DNA from 3 places in the Paenibacillus sp. MY03 genome. Region 3 is predicted to be linked to each of the others. Evidence: predicted binding sites of a transcription regulator. Region 3 holds the regulator's gene; each other region holds the start of a gene.
The links. Region 3 encodes LexA, which represses DNA repair genes until DNA is damaged. Its sites were predicted from a motif close to CGAACATATGTTCG; they were not measured.
Positions count from the first base shown of each region.

Region 1: B1748_RS07180 (DNA polymerase IV) is a predicted target of LexA. The motif match lies at 2,097-2,110, and genes of this name have one in related genera.
Region 2: B1748_RS34550 (DNA polymerase IV) is a predicted target of LexA. The motif match lies at 2,255-2,268, and genes of this name have one in related genera.

Region 1 is NZ_MXQD01000006.1:258,943-263,089, reverse strand. Features, by position in the region: gene B1748_RS07190 (TlpA family protein disulfide reductase) at 1-276, shown strand, start outside; gene cimA (citramalate synthase) at 346-1,965, opposite strand; gene B1748_RS07180 (DNA polymerase IV) at 2,202-3,488, shown strand; gene B1748_RS07175 (ferredoxin) at 3,569-3,811, shown strand; gene B1748_RS07170 (L,D-transpeptidase) at 4,120-4,147, shown strand, end outside.
Region 2 is NZ_MXQD01000077.1:2,294-6,440, forward strand. Features, by position in the region: gene B1748_RS34535 (glycosyl hydrolase family 95 catalytic domain-containing protein) at 1-1,293, shown strand, start outside; gene B1748_RS34540 (DUF3231 family protein) at 1,419-1,937, opposite strand; gene B1748_RS34550 (DNA polymerase IV) at 2,370-3,629, shown strand; gene B1748_RS34555 (YhjD family protein) at 3,626-4,093, shown strand.
Region 3 is NZ_MXQD01000018.1:116,283-120,429, reverse strand. Features, by position in the region: gene B1748_RS37825 (DinB/UmuC family translesion DNA polymerase) at 1-575, shown strand, start outside; gene B1748_RS17890 (YhjD family protein) at 572-1,045, shown strand; gene B1748_RS17885 (YolD-like family protein) at 1,052-1,303, shown strand; gene B1748_RS17880 (YjfB family protein) at 1,878-2,054, opposite strand; gene lexA (transcriptional repressor LexA) at 2,220-2,843, opposite strand; gene B1748_RS17870 (LysM peptidoglycan-binding domain-containing protein) at 3,002-3,376, shown strand; gene B1748_RS17865 (DUF896 domain-containing protein) at 3,557-3,763, shown strand; gene B1748_RS17860 (hypothetical protein) at 3,844-4,147, shown strand, end outside.

The DNA of each region.
Region 1 (4,147 bases), on a different contig from region 3:
GAACAGTATGGAGATGTCATGGAAATGTATGGCGTCAACTCTACGAATTACGATAAGGAACGTTCGGCGAGGGAGTTCGTCGAAGAGTTTGGCCTAACGTTCCCAATGTTAATGGACCGGGAAGGCACGATTACGAAGCTGTATAAGGTTAATAATTTCCCAACGAGCTTCCTGATTGACGGCAACGGCGTCATAAGGGAACGGATTAACGGAGTCGTTACGTACGCAGAATGGGAGAGGCTCATTCTGAAGTGGTCGAAGCCGAACGCGGCATAACAAAAAAGCAGTTAGCGGAAGGCGCAAAGCCTTGAACGCTAACTGCTTTATTTGTTTCATCTTAAGCCGTTAATGATTGACGAGCCCCAGTCTCTCCACGAACTCCGATTCCGTACCGTCTCCAGTTGTCTTGGACATATGAAGCAGCGCATAACGGATGCTGTCGAGAAGCGCTTCCCAGCTGGCTTCTATTACGTTGCTGGATACGCCGACCGTACTCCAGGTATTGTCGAGTCCGGTGGATTCCACAAGCACCCGTACTTTGGCGGCCGTGGCGTCTTTCTCGTCGATGACGCGGACCTTGTAGTCGGACAAGTGAATCTGTTCGATGCGCGGGAAAAATTGCACGAGCGCTTTGCGCATTGCGTTGTCGAGAGCGTTGACGGGGCCGTTGCCCTCCGCGGCCGTCAGCACGATCTGACCTCCCACGTTGATCTTGACGATGGCTTCGCAGATCATGCTGGCGTTCGACTTCTCCATATGGATCTTAAACGATTCTACCTTGAAGATTTGGACCACGTCGGTAAAAGCGTCGCGCAAAAGAAGCTCAAGCGAGGCGTCGGCGCCTTCGAATTGATAGCCTTGATGCTCCAGATCCTTGATCTGCTCCATAATTTGTTTCGTCTTCTCGTTGTTGGAGGTGATGTCGAGTCCAAGCTCGGTCGCTTTGGAAATAATATTGCTTTGACCGGCAAGCTCCGACACGAGAATTCTCTGCTTGTTCCCCACAAGCTCGGGCTCGATATGCTCATAAGTCTTGGCATCCTTCATGATCGCGGAGACATGGATGCCGCCCTTATGGGCGAATGCCGCGTTGCCGACGAAAGCTTGACCGACCGGCATATGAACATTGGCGATCTCGCTAACGTAACGGGCCGTTCCTGTCAGCAGGCGAATACGGTCGTCTTCAAGGCAGGAGTAAGCCAGCTTGAGCTGCAGGTTCGGAATGATGGAGCACAGATTTGCGTTGCCGCAACGCTCGCCGTAACCGTTCATCGTGCCTTGCACCTGGCGCGCGCCAGCCTGGACGGCAGCCAGCGAATTCGCGACGGCAAGCTCGCAGTCGTTATGAGTGTGAATGCCGATCGGCGTATTCAGTTCTTCCTTGACGCGGGAGACGATCTCATGGATCTCGTTGGGCATAGTGCCGCCGTTCGTATCGCAGAGCACGAGCCAGTCCGCTCCGCCTTCCTGCGCCTTGCGAAGCGCTGCAAGGGCATATTCCGGGTTGTTTTTGTAGCCGTCGAAAAAGTGCTCGGCGTCGTACATCGCTTCCATGCCGTGGTGTTTAAGCAGCGCGAAGGAGTCGAAGATCATCGCCAGATTTTCTTCCAGCGTCGTCTGGAGCGCCGTATGGACATGGAAATCCCAAGCCTTGCCGACCAGCGTGGCCGCCGGTACGCCGGATTCGATAATCCGGAGCAGGCTGGCGTCGTGCTCGGCGACGCTGTTCTTGCGGCGCGTGCTTCCGAACGCGGTAATCTTGGCATTGAGCTTCATCGTCTTTACGCGCTTGAAAAATTCGATATCCTTGTTGTTGCTTCCGGGATTGCCGCCTTCAATATAATGAACGCCCAAAGCGTCAAGCTTTTGTGCAATCTTCAGCTTGTCATCTGCCGATAAGCTGATCCCCTCGCCTTGCGTGCCATCGCGCAGCGTCGTGTCAAAGATGAATATTTGTGCGGACATTTCTAAATGTGCCTCCTTCACAGAGCCTCTGATGGAATCATAATACATGATTATACCACTTTATCTTCCTAAAGTAGAGAGGGAAGTTGCAATTCCGGCCTACTATCTATATAGGGAATGCGGTATCTTGGCGAACAAACGTTTGTTGTTCGGCATTGACTTGAACCTTGCCTAATTATATGCTGAGGAAACAAGCGGTACAACCCAACATTCTGCAATTGGCGGTGAACTTGTCCATGAGCGGCGTAGAAGAGCATTATCCTGCCAAAGGCAGAGTAATCATCCATCTCGATATGAATGCGTTCTATTGCTCCGTGCACGAAGCAGAAGAGCCTGACGTATATAAGAATAAAGCAACGGCGGTCTCCGGCAGCATCGAGCAGCGCAAAGGCATCATTGTCACCTGCTCGTACGCAGCCCGTGCGAAGGGCGTCAAGACAGGGATGCCGGTGCGTCAAGCCGTCAAGATGTGTCCGGATATCATCTTGATCAAGCCGGACTTCCATCTGTACCGGAAGTACTCCAGAGGATTTTTGTCGATCGCTCGCGCTTATACGCCGATGGTGGAATCCGTCTCCATCGACGAATGTTATATGGATATTACGGGCTCCAAGCTGATGGGAACCCCGCTGCAGATCGCGGAATCGCTGCAGCGACGCATATTGACGGAGTTGGCGCTTCCATGCTCCATCGGCCTTGCCCCTAACAAGCTGCTCGCCAAAATGGCATCGGATATGAAGAAGCCCAACGGCTTGACCGTCCTCCGCATTCGCGACGTGCCTCAAGTGCTGTGGGATAAGCCATGCAATCTATTATTCGGCGTTGGAGGCAAGACGGCCGCCAAGCTTGCAAAGCTGAATATCCATACGATCGGAGAGCTGGCGGCGGCCGATGAGAGCATGCTGATCAAGCAATTCGGAACCGTCGGCGCCTGGATGAAGTCGGCCGCGCACGGCATCGATCATTCACAGGTTAATCCGCATCGGGATCAGAATAAGTCCATCGGCCATACGACGACGCTGCCGCAGGACTTAACGAAGCGGGACGATATATTTCGTGTGCTGCTCAATTTGGCCGATCAGACGGGGCGCAGGCTGCGCAGGCAGAAGCTTGTCGCTTCAACGGTTCAGATCACGATCCGAAGGCCAGACATGACGACCATTACGAGATCCCATACCGTTCCGGCGCCGATCCAGACGACGGAGGAAATCACGAAAGAAGCGCGGGCGCTCTATCTAAAACATTGGATCGATGGGGAGCCGATTCGCCTTCTGGGAGTTACGCTGCAGAATTTAACCCCCATCTCGGAATCCGCTCTTCAGTTGGATCTATTCAGCTTTGAGGAGCAGCCCCGCAAGGAATCGCTAACGAAGGTGATGGACGCGCTTCGGGACAAATTCGGAGAGGACGCCGTTCTGACCGCTGGCATGCTTGGCGACGATCCATCTTCCTTGATCAGAAACAAACGAATTCGAGGTACATCCTTGCAAAAAGACGATACTTTGTTATATATTGATGAGTGAAGGAACGAGCCGTACCGGCATATTTGGATAATATATTATTGGAACGGATTTATCCGTAGATTATAAAGGAGGAGAAAACCATGGCTAAGTTTACATGGGTAGAGAAAGACACATGCATCGCTTGCGGTGCTTGCGGAGCGACGGCTCCCGACATTTATGATTACGACGACGAAGGTTTGGCCGAGGTTATTTTCCAAGGCGACTCCAATAGAGGCATAACCGAAATTCCGGATGACATGTACGACGATCTGCAGGACGCTTGCGACGGATGTCCGACGGATTCTATCAAAATCGCCGACGAGCCTTTCAACGCCGAAGGCTAAATATAGTGCGTGTTCAAAAAGTTCGGTTTTCAGCACCGAGAAGATGGAACGAAAGTAGAAACTGAGGAGCGGAGCGTAGTGGAAGCTACGTGAGCACCGGAAGTTTCGCTTGCGTTCCATATTCGATGTCGAGTAGGCTTCTTGGCATACTTCGTGATCAAAAGCGGACTTTTTGAACTTCCTCATAGACGTAATTTCTAAAGCTCTTCGACCATTATGGTGCGAGGGGCTTTTTTTTGCGCGAGGTTATGCCGATATATTCCAAAAGAAGAGTGGAAATCGTCGTAATCGACCAGGAGGCATGGATGATGGAACAATCAAAATTCGATAAACCCG
Region 2 (4,147 bases), on a different contig from region 3:
CCCTGGAGCAGCAACTACACGCTTAATATTAACGCGCAGATGAATTATTGGGCAGCCGAAAGCTGCAATATGGCCGATCTCCACGAGCCGTTGCTGGCTTATATCGAACGGCTCGCGAAGAACGGAAAGGAGACGGCCACCGTCAATTACGGAGCAAGGGGCTGGGTGGCTCATCATAACTCCGATCTGTGGGCGCAGACTGCGCCGGTCGGCAATTACGGCGAAGGGGATCCCGTTTGGGCGCTCTGGACCATGGGCGGAGTCTGGCTGACCCAGCATCTATGGGAGCACTATGCGTTCAGCGGGGACGTCGAGTTCCTGCGACAGCGCGCATACCCCGTCATGAAGGAAGCGGCGTTGTTCTGCTTGGACTGGTTGTACGAGGATGCGAACGGTTTCCTTGTGACGGGACCGTCGACATCGCCGGAGCATCATTTCGTGGCCGGCGAAGGATTGCATGCGGTCAGTGCGGCCGCGACGATGGATCTGTCGCTAATCGCCGAGTTGTTCGACAACTGCATGGAAGCGGGGAAGGTTTTGGGCGGGGAGGAAGCGTTCGCGAAAGAGCTGGCTGCGGCGAAGGCCAAAATGCTGCCGCTGCAGATCGGGAAGCATGGGCAATTGCAGGAGTGGTCCAGCGACTTCGACGATGAGGACGTTTACCATCGTCATGTCTCGCATCTTGTCGGCATCTATCCCGGCAAGCTCATCACGGAGCGGACGTCGCCTGAGCTGTTCGGCGCGGCGCGAACCTCGCTGGAACGGCGGGGAGACGGCGGGACCGGCTGGAGCCTGGGCTGGAAAATCGGCCTATGGGCTCGATTTAAGGACGGCAACCGGGCGGAGCGGCTGATCTCCAATCTGCTGACGCTCGTGAGGAACGATGAGCCTGGCGACTACAAAGGGGGCGGCGTCTACGCCAATCTGTTCGACGCGCATCCGCCGTTCCAGATCGACGGCAACTTTGCCGCGACGGCCGGAATCGCGGAGATGCTGCTGCAATCGCATGAAGGCATCCTCGAGCTTCTGCCCGCGCTGCCCGATAAGTGGCCTTCGGGAGAGGTCGGCGGACTTCGCGCCAGGGGCGGATACGAGGTCGGTCTTAAGTGGGAAGGCGGCGTCCTGAGAGAAGCAACTTTGCTCTCCGGCCGGGATCAGCTATGCGAGATAAGCGCACAGCAAGCGCCTTCCCGAATGATTGGAGGAGACAAGGAAGTTTTGTGGACGTCCTCCATCGAAGGGCGATTTGCTTTTGCGGTTACGGCGGGAGTCGTGTACCGATTGTTGTTCTAGAATAAGGGTTAAGCCAAACAACCGTTCCTTCGTTGGCGGCGGCGTCAGCCGCCATGCAACGAGGAACGGTTTATTTGCAATCAGGATATCTTTAAGAGTCGGCTATGACTCACGGCTTCGTCCAATCAGGCTTCGACTAATTCTGGCCGTTTTACCTGAAGCGGAGGAGGAATGAGCCAGCCTTTCTCCTTATTCATCTCCAGGATGCGAACGGCGAGGGCTGTTTTGGCCAAATGGTACTTGGCGTACAGGGCTGCAATGTCTTCCCTGATGCATTGGATCATGGCTTGGCTGCATCCCACAATCCCTGCCGCCGTATCGGCAGCGATCGCAGCCGCGATTTCCATATCCGTAAATCTTGCGCCGACCGGAATATCCTCCAGCTTGACTGGCGGTCTTTCGGCAGGAGCAGGAATAGGCGCGATTCCGTTGTTTGTAAGCAGTTGGTCAAGCTCTTTCGCTTCCAACTTGGATTGGTCGAGGAGTGCTTCCAAAATTTTCTTCAGTTCTTTGTCCCCGGCATGGTTCTGATAAGCCTGATAACAGGAAATCATCCCCTTCGCCACCATAGAACCCTGCCAAGCGGTGTAAATCTCGCCATAATGCATGGGTTCATCCTTCGGATTACCGCTCAAAATACCCATTTATAACACTCCTTTAGATTAGTAAACGCCTTGTTTAGCTTTGCCTTCTTTTTAAAAAATATGATGTATAGGGCATCTAGGTCGTGTCTGAAAACCCGCTCAGGGGCATCTTTCACCGCCTTTCCGCCCCCTGCTTCGTCACTTTTGCTTGACGTAGCCTTAGGTAACGCCTTCACAAAAGTTCCTTGCATGGAACGAAAATTCGGCAAAATCTGCTCCCCTCGGAGTATTCAGACACGCCCTAAAGAATGTCGTTGGATAAGCATACATATTTTAGTCCTTGCGCGGGAACAATTGTTCGTATTAAGATGATAATAAGAACAAATGTTCGAAAGGTCGGATGCAAGATGAACAATGGCGTGGGACTTCGTATCGCATTACCCCGATTGCTTCGTGCCGATGATACTCTGTCTGCGAGGGGGGGGAGATGTCATGCCCTCTGAACGTTCCATATTGCTTGTGGATGGTCAGTCCTTCTATGCGAGCGTTGAGAAGGCCGCGCATCCGGAATACCGGGATAAGCCTGTAGCCGTGGCCGATCCGGAGCGGCGAAGCGGGATTATATTGGCGGCATGCCCGCTCGCCAAGGCGCAGGGAGTTACAACGGCGAGCAGAGTGTTCGAGGCGAAGGCTCTCTGCAAGGATCTCGTCATCATTAAACCTCGCATGCAGAGGTACATTACGTACTCGTTGTTAATTACGGAGATTTTCGAAACCTTTACCCCATTGGTGGAGCCGTATTCCATCGACGAGCAGTTTCTGGATGTGACGGGTTCGCTTGGCTTATTCGGATCGGCGGAGGAGATCGCGGTCCAAATACAACATAAGGTCAAGCTGGCTACCGGCGTATGGTCCCGGGTGGGCATAGGACCGACAAAGGTGTTGGCCAAGACGGCTACGGATAATTTCGCGAAGAAACAGCCGTCCGGGATCTATCGGCTTGACCATTCCGATATCGAGAAAGACCTGTGGCCGCTGCCGGTCCACAAAATGTTTATGGTTGCTTCGCGCATGACCCGGCGGTTCACGATGTGGGGGCTGGATACCATCGGACATATCGCCCGGATGGAGCTCCCGATGTTCAAGAAGCAGATGCGCCGGATGATGGGCAAGCAATCGGACATTCAGGCCGAATATTATTGGCAGACGGCTCGCGGCATTGATCCCAGTCCGGTCGTTGCTTCTATAAGCGCCCCGCTAAAGTCCGTCAGTCATGGCAAGACGCTTAGAGCTTCGTTGTATACGCGAAGGGAGGATATCGAGGTTGTCCTGCTGGAGCTTTGCATCGAGGTCTGCCGTCGCGCTCGCAGGCTCGGGGTGCAGGGCAGGGTGATCTCCCTAGGCATGGGGGAGACCGATGGAAAGAAGGGCAACAGGTTCAACCGGCAGCTTACTCTGCTGCATCCGACATCGCTTACCCATGAGTTGTCGGCTGCCGTTCTTCGCTTATTCGAGGAATATTGGCAGGGCATGCCCGTTACCCATATTATGATCGCTCTTAATCAGCTCTCCAGCGACCAGGTGCAGCAGCTTGACCTCTTTGAGGACCGCTATAAAACATTCGAGCTGGAGAAAACAACGGACGCGATCAAGGATCGGTTCGGCGACATGGCAATCATGAGGGCATCCTCGCTTCTCGAGGCCGGAGTAGCTCGCGAGAGGGCGGGACAGATCGGGGGTCACTTTAAATGAGCAAGCTGGATGGCAATGAACGGTGGAAATCCAAGATGCTGCTTACGGAGCACAAGGAGCAGTACGAGAAGCGACACGAATCGAAGCAAGTGGGCAGACCAACAGCCGACGAGTTAGACCAAATACGGGATTATCTTATGTATCCGCACATGCTCACCATGATTCAGAAGAGCATTCAGGATCTGTCCTTCATGCAGGTTTCTCTCAAGGGAGTCCTCGCTCGCTGCATGGAATATCTGATGCAGAGAGTTACCGCCGACTACTATGCCCTCAAGAAGGAGCTCAGGCTGAAAAATATCAAAGTGATCGAGGAGGAGATGAATGACGGGATCCTCTACTTCCGTTATTTCTGCAGGGGCTATGAGGAGAAATTCGGCGTGGTCAGGGAATCCTTGCGGTCCGAGATCATTATAAAAATGACCGAATACACCAAGGAGATCGGCCAACAGCTGAAGCTGAAATGAGCCGTAAATTCCCATATTGGCATCAAGCAGACACGCGATCGCTTCGCGTGTTTG
Region 3 (4,147 bases):
GTGACATCCAAGCCGAGTATTATTGGCAGATATCCCGTGGCATATATCCGAGTCCGGTTGTCTCCTCAATCAGCGCGTCTCTTAAATCGGTAAGCCATGGAAAGACGTTACGAGCATCTCTGTATACTCGAAGGGAAGATTTCGAAGTCGTCCTGCTGGAGCTATGTATAGAGGTCTGCCGTCGTGCTAGGAGGCTGGGCGTACAGGGGCGAGTCGTATCCCTTGATATGGGAGAGACGGACGGAAAAAGAGCTAATACGTTTAATCGCCAATTGACCTTAATCAATCCCACATCACTCACACATGAGCTCTCAGAGGCTGTAATGCGGCTCTTTAATGAGTACTGGCAGGGATTGCCCGCATCACATCTTATGATTGCTCTGAATCAGCTCTCGAGCGACCGAGTGCAGCAGCTGGATCTTTTTGATAACCGCCACAAAATATTCGAGCTGGAGAAAACGACGGACGCAATCAAAGATCGATTTGGCGACATGGCTATTATAAGAGCATCTTCAATGTTCGATGCCGGAGTAGCCCGAGAACGAGCAGGACAGATCGGAGGTCACTATAAATGAGCAAGCTGGATGGTAATGAACGCTGGAAATCGAAGATACTGCTAACGGAGCACAAGGGCCAATATGAAATGCGGGATCAGCCCAAGCTTTCCGGACGACCAACTTCGGAAGAATTAATTATGATTCGGGATTTTATTTTGTATCCACATATGCTGAAGAGGATACAAAAAAGCAACGATGACATGGGATTTGCTCATATAGCCCTTAAGGGAGTAATCATTCGTTGTTTGGAATACATTTTGTTTAGCATTACAGAGGACTTTTATGCACTTAAGCAAGGGCTGAAAAACCTCAATATCAAAGTAGTGGAGGAAGAAATAAATGACGATATCATTTATTACCGTTATTATTGTAGGGGATACGAAGAACGGTTTGGTATCGTAAGAGAAGTGTTACGTACGGATATCAGGACAAAATTCACTGATTACACCTTGCAATTAGGCAAGCAATTAAAAAATGATAGAGGGTGAGCAAACATGGCAAGAGATAAAGGGCCGAAAAGGCCGACAAGAGATGAATATGTATTAGAGGAATTAGGAGAACGCTTGGTAGAGGCTCATGATGAAAAGACGGTGGTGCAGTTGGAGGTTTGGTATCAGAAATCCGTTGTCGGCCGGATCGTAAAGATGGACTCTCGAACGAAGTTGATACACATCGAGCAGAAGAATGGCGAAACGGATAGAGTGCCGTTTATGGATATTATGAAGGTGAGCAATTCGAGTCATTGACGGATTAATAGTGGATGGATTAACATGCAAAAGAGCCGCAGGGATGTTCTCCCATACGGCTCTTTTTTAATCATTATTTTCAGCAATATCGATGCCCCCGAAAATGCCCCCGAAAATGCCCCCCGAATGCCCCCGAAAGTTGATTTTTGATGCGTTTTATTGCGGTTTTTAAATTTTCACTTCTATATAATAGACGGCATTGCCATCCGTTACCTCCTATAATACGTCAAAGTATCTAAACCGGACCCAAGTGCAACAATGGGAACGCGATCAATATCGGACGTTGTACTAAGACAATTAAGCCCGCTGACCGTTATGGTTAGCGGGCTTTTTGGTGCGAAGAAAGAAATGCTGCAGGAAAATAACGGGAACTGTCCCGGACCAACTTTTTAAGCGAATTTGTTTACCATTTCGAACATGAACTTTTAATTCGCTCATCTTGCATACCGGATATTTACAAGATTTACAATTGTGAATGAAATGGAAGCCCGCTGACCTTAATGGTGAGCGGGCTGGTTTTTGTATTGTGTTGGGTGACTTGAATGGGAACATTTTATACAATTAAATTAACGTATTAAACCCGAATGTCCAAAGATTTGCCCAGGTTAGGGTCAAGGCTTTGGCTCATCATTTGAACCAGATTCTGTCCTTGAAGCTCCGCATTTCCCTTAGCCATGTTTAACACTTGAATGTTGACGGCCTGGGATAGGGAAGACTGGCTCATAGCCATCGAGACAGCTGCGATATCCACCTCTATACACCTCTTATGGTTTATCGGCATAACGGTTATCGCCCATTAGTAGCAAAGGAGTATGTTTACAAAGTCTTGAAAGGGGATGCAGGATGTCATATTGCTTGATCTGAACGAAAAAAAGCCGATATGGATTTGTCCATACCGGCGTTGCCGCGTTGCTGCTTAATGGATATCTCTGAAAAGTCCGATGACCTTGCCGAGAATAGTGACGTTCTGCAAAAGAATCGGCTCCATCGTCTCGTTTTCAGGCTGGAGACGGATATGATTTTTCTCTTTGTAGAACGTTTTGACGGTCGCTTCGTCGTCTTCTGTCATGGCGACGACAATCTCTCCGTTATTGGCCGTCTGCTGTTGGCGTACGATGACGTAGTCGCCATTATGTATGCCGGCTTCGATCATACTCTCGCCAATAACGTTAAGAATGAACACGTTGTTGTTGTCGCCAACATAGTGGGCAGGAAGAGGGAAGTAGTCTTCTATGTTCTCCGTAGCAGTGATCGGTACGCCGGCAGTTACCTTACCCACGATAGGAACTTGTGTAACGGGCATCTGGATGACGTTGTCATTATCGTCCTGGCTCAAAATCTCGATCGCCCGAGGTTTCGTAGGGTCGCGTCTGATAAATCCCTTTTTTTCCAGGCGGTCCAGATGGCCATGTACCGTCGAGCTCGACAGCAGGCCGACCGCCTCGGCAATTTCGCGTACGGAAGGGGGATAACCTTTTTCTTTAACTTCTTGCTTTATAAAGTCAAGGATCGAATTTTGCCGTTTGGAAATCTTCGACACGTTCATCATCTCCATTCATCTTATTGTGTCAAATTATAGCATAGAACCGCCGTTCGTACAAACATAAGTTCTTAAGCTCAAACGTTCGCATTTTATCGTTGACGGAAACGTTTGTTCGTGTTAAATTAAAAACAGAACAAACGTTTGGGGTGCTGACAATGATGATAATGAATCCAAGTACAAGCTCATACCGTTCCATATACCGTGGTAATATCCGCGAAACCAAGGAGCTTGCTCAGCCTCATTGGCTGATCAGGCATATGGCAAAGCTGATGATTAGTTTGATCGTGTTTACGCTTGTTTTCAGCAGCTTTCTTATAATCGGTACAAATGCTTCCAGCACGGTCGTTGAGGGGCCAAGCGAATCGGAGCAAGTCGTGACGGTAGGCAGCGGAGACACGTTGTGGTCCATTGCCAGTTCGTTTAAGAACGGCAGTGATATAGGTTATCTTGTTTTCTCGATCAAGAATCGCAATAATTTGGACAACGTGACGATACATCCTGGTCAGAAGTTAATTATTCCTGATATTTGATGGAGTTGTAATAGCGATATATTTAATAATGAGTGCTTAGAGATTTCCCATTCTTTAGGGAGATCTCTTTTTATGTATTATAGAAACTAGTTGCGTTTGGGGGCTTCGCCTTGACAATGCCTTATTGAAAATGTCAAAGTAGGAGTAATGTGTTCGCAACATGAGAGAGGGGTAATGAAATTGGATTTTGATAGTCTGATTGCCAGAATCAACGAGCTTTCCCGCAAAAACAAAACCGTCGGCTTAACGGATGAAGAGCTGAAGGAACGAGATGTGCTTCGCCAGAAATATCTGAACAACTTCAAAGCCAACTTCAAGCAACAGCTTGATACAATCAAGTTTGTCGAGGATGAAGAGAACGAAGGCAACGGCGGCGTCAAACATTAAGAGCTCCTTTCCGGAGCTTGCTATTATATGAAGGAGGAATCCATCTGTCACGGTCCTGGGAGCGCAAGGTGCGCAAAAACATGTCTACTATTAATAAGCAACGCAAGAAGCACGGTGAAGGCCAGTTAGTGATGAATGCAGAGAAGGCGGATCGATTTACCGGCCGCAATTTTTTGCTGCCGATTTTATTGATTTTGTTTATCTGCGCGTACATCGCGATTATGTCGGCAGATCCCAAATTCGTTATGACGACGATGAGCTGGGTAACGATCGGTATGTATTTTTTGCTCGCAGCCCTCTTTTTTTTCCGCAAGCCCTATCTTAAGATCGGCAAGGATTATGTGCAGTCTCGCCGGATGACAGGCGACAAGCGGCTTATTGCGG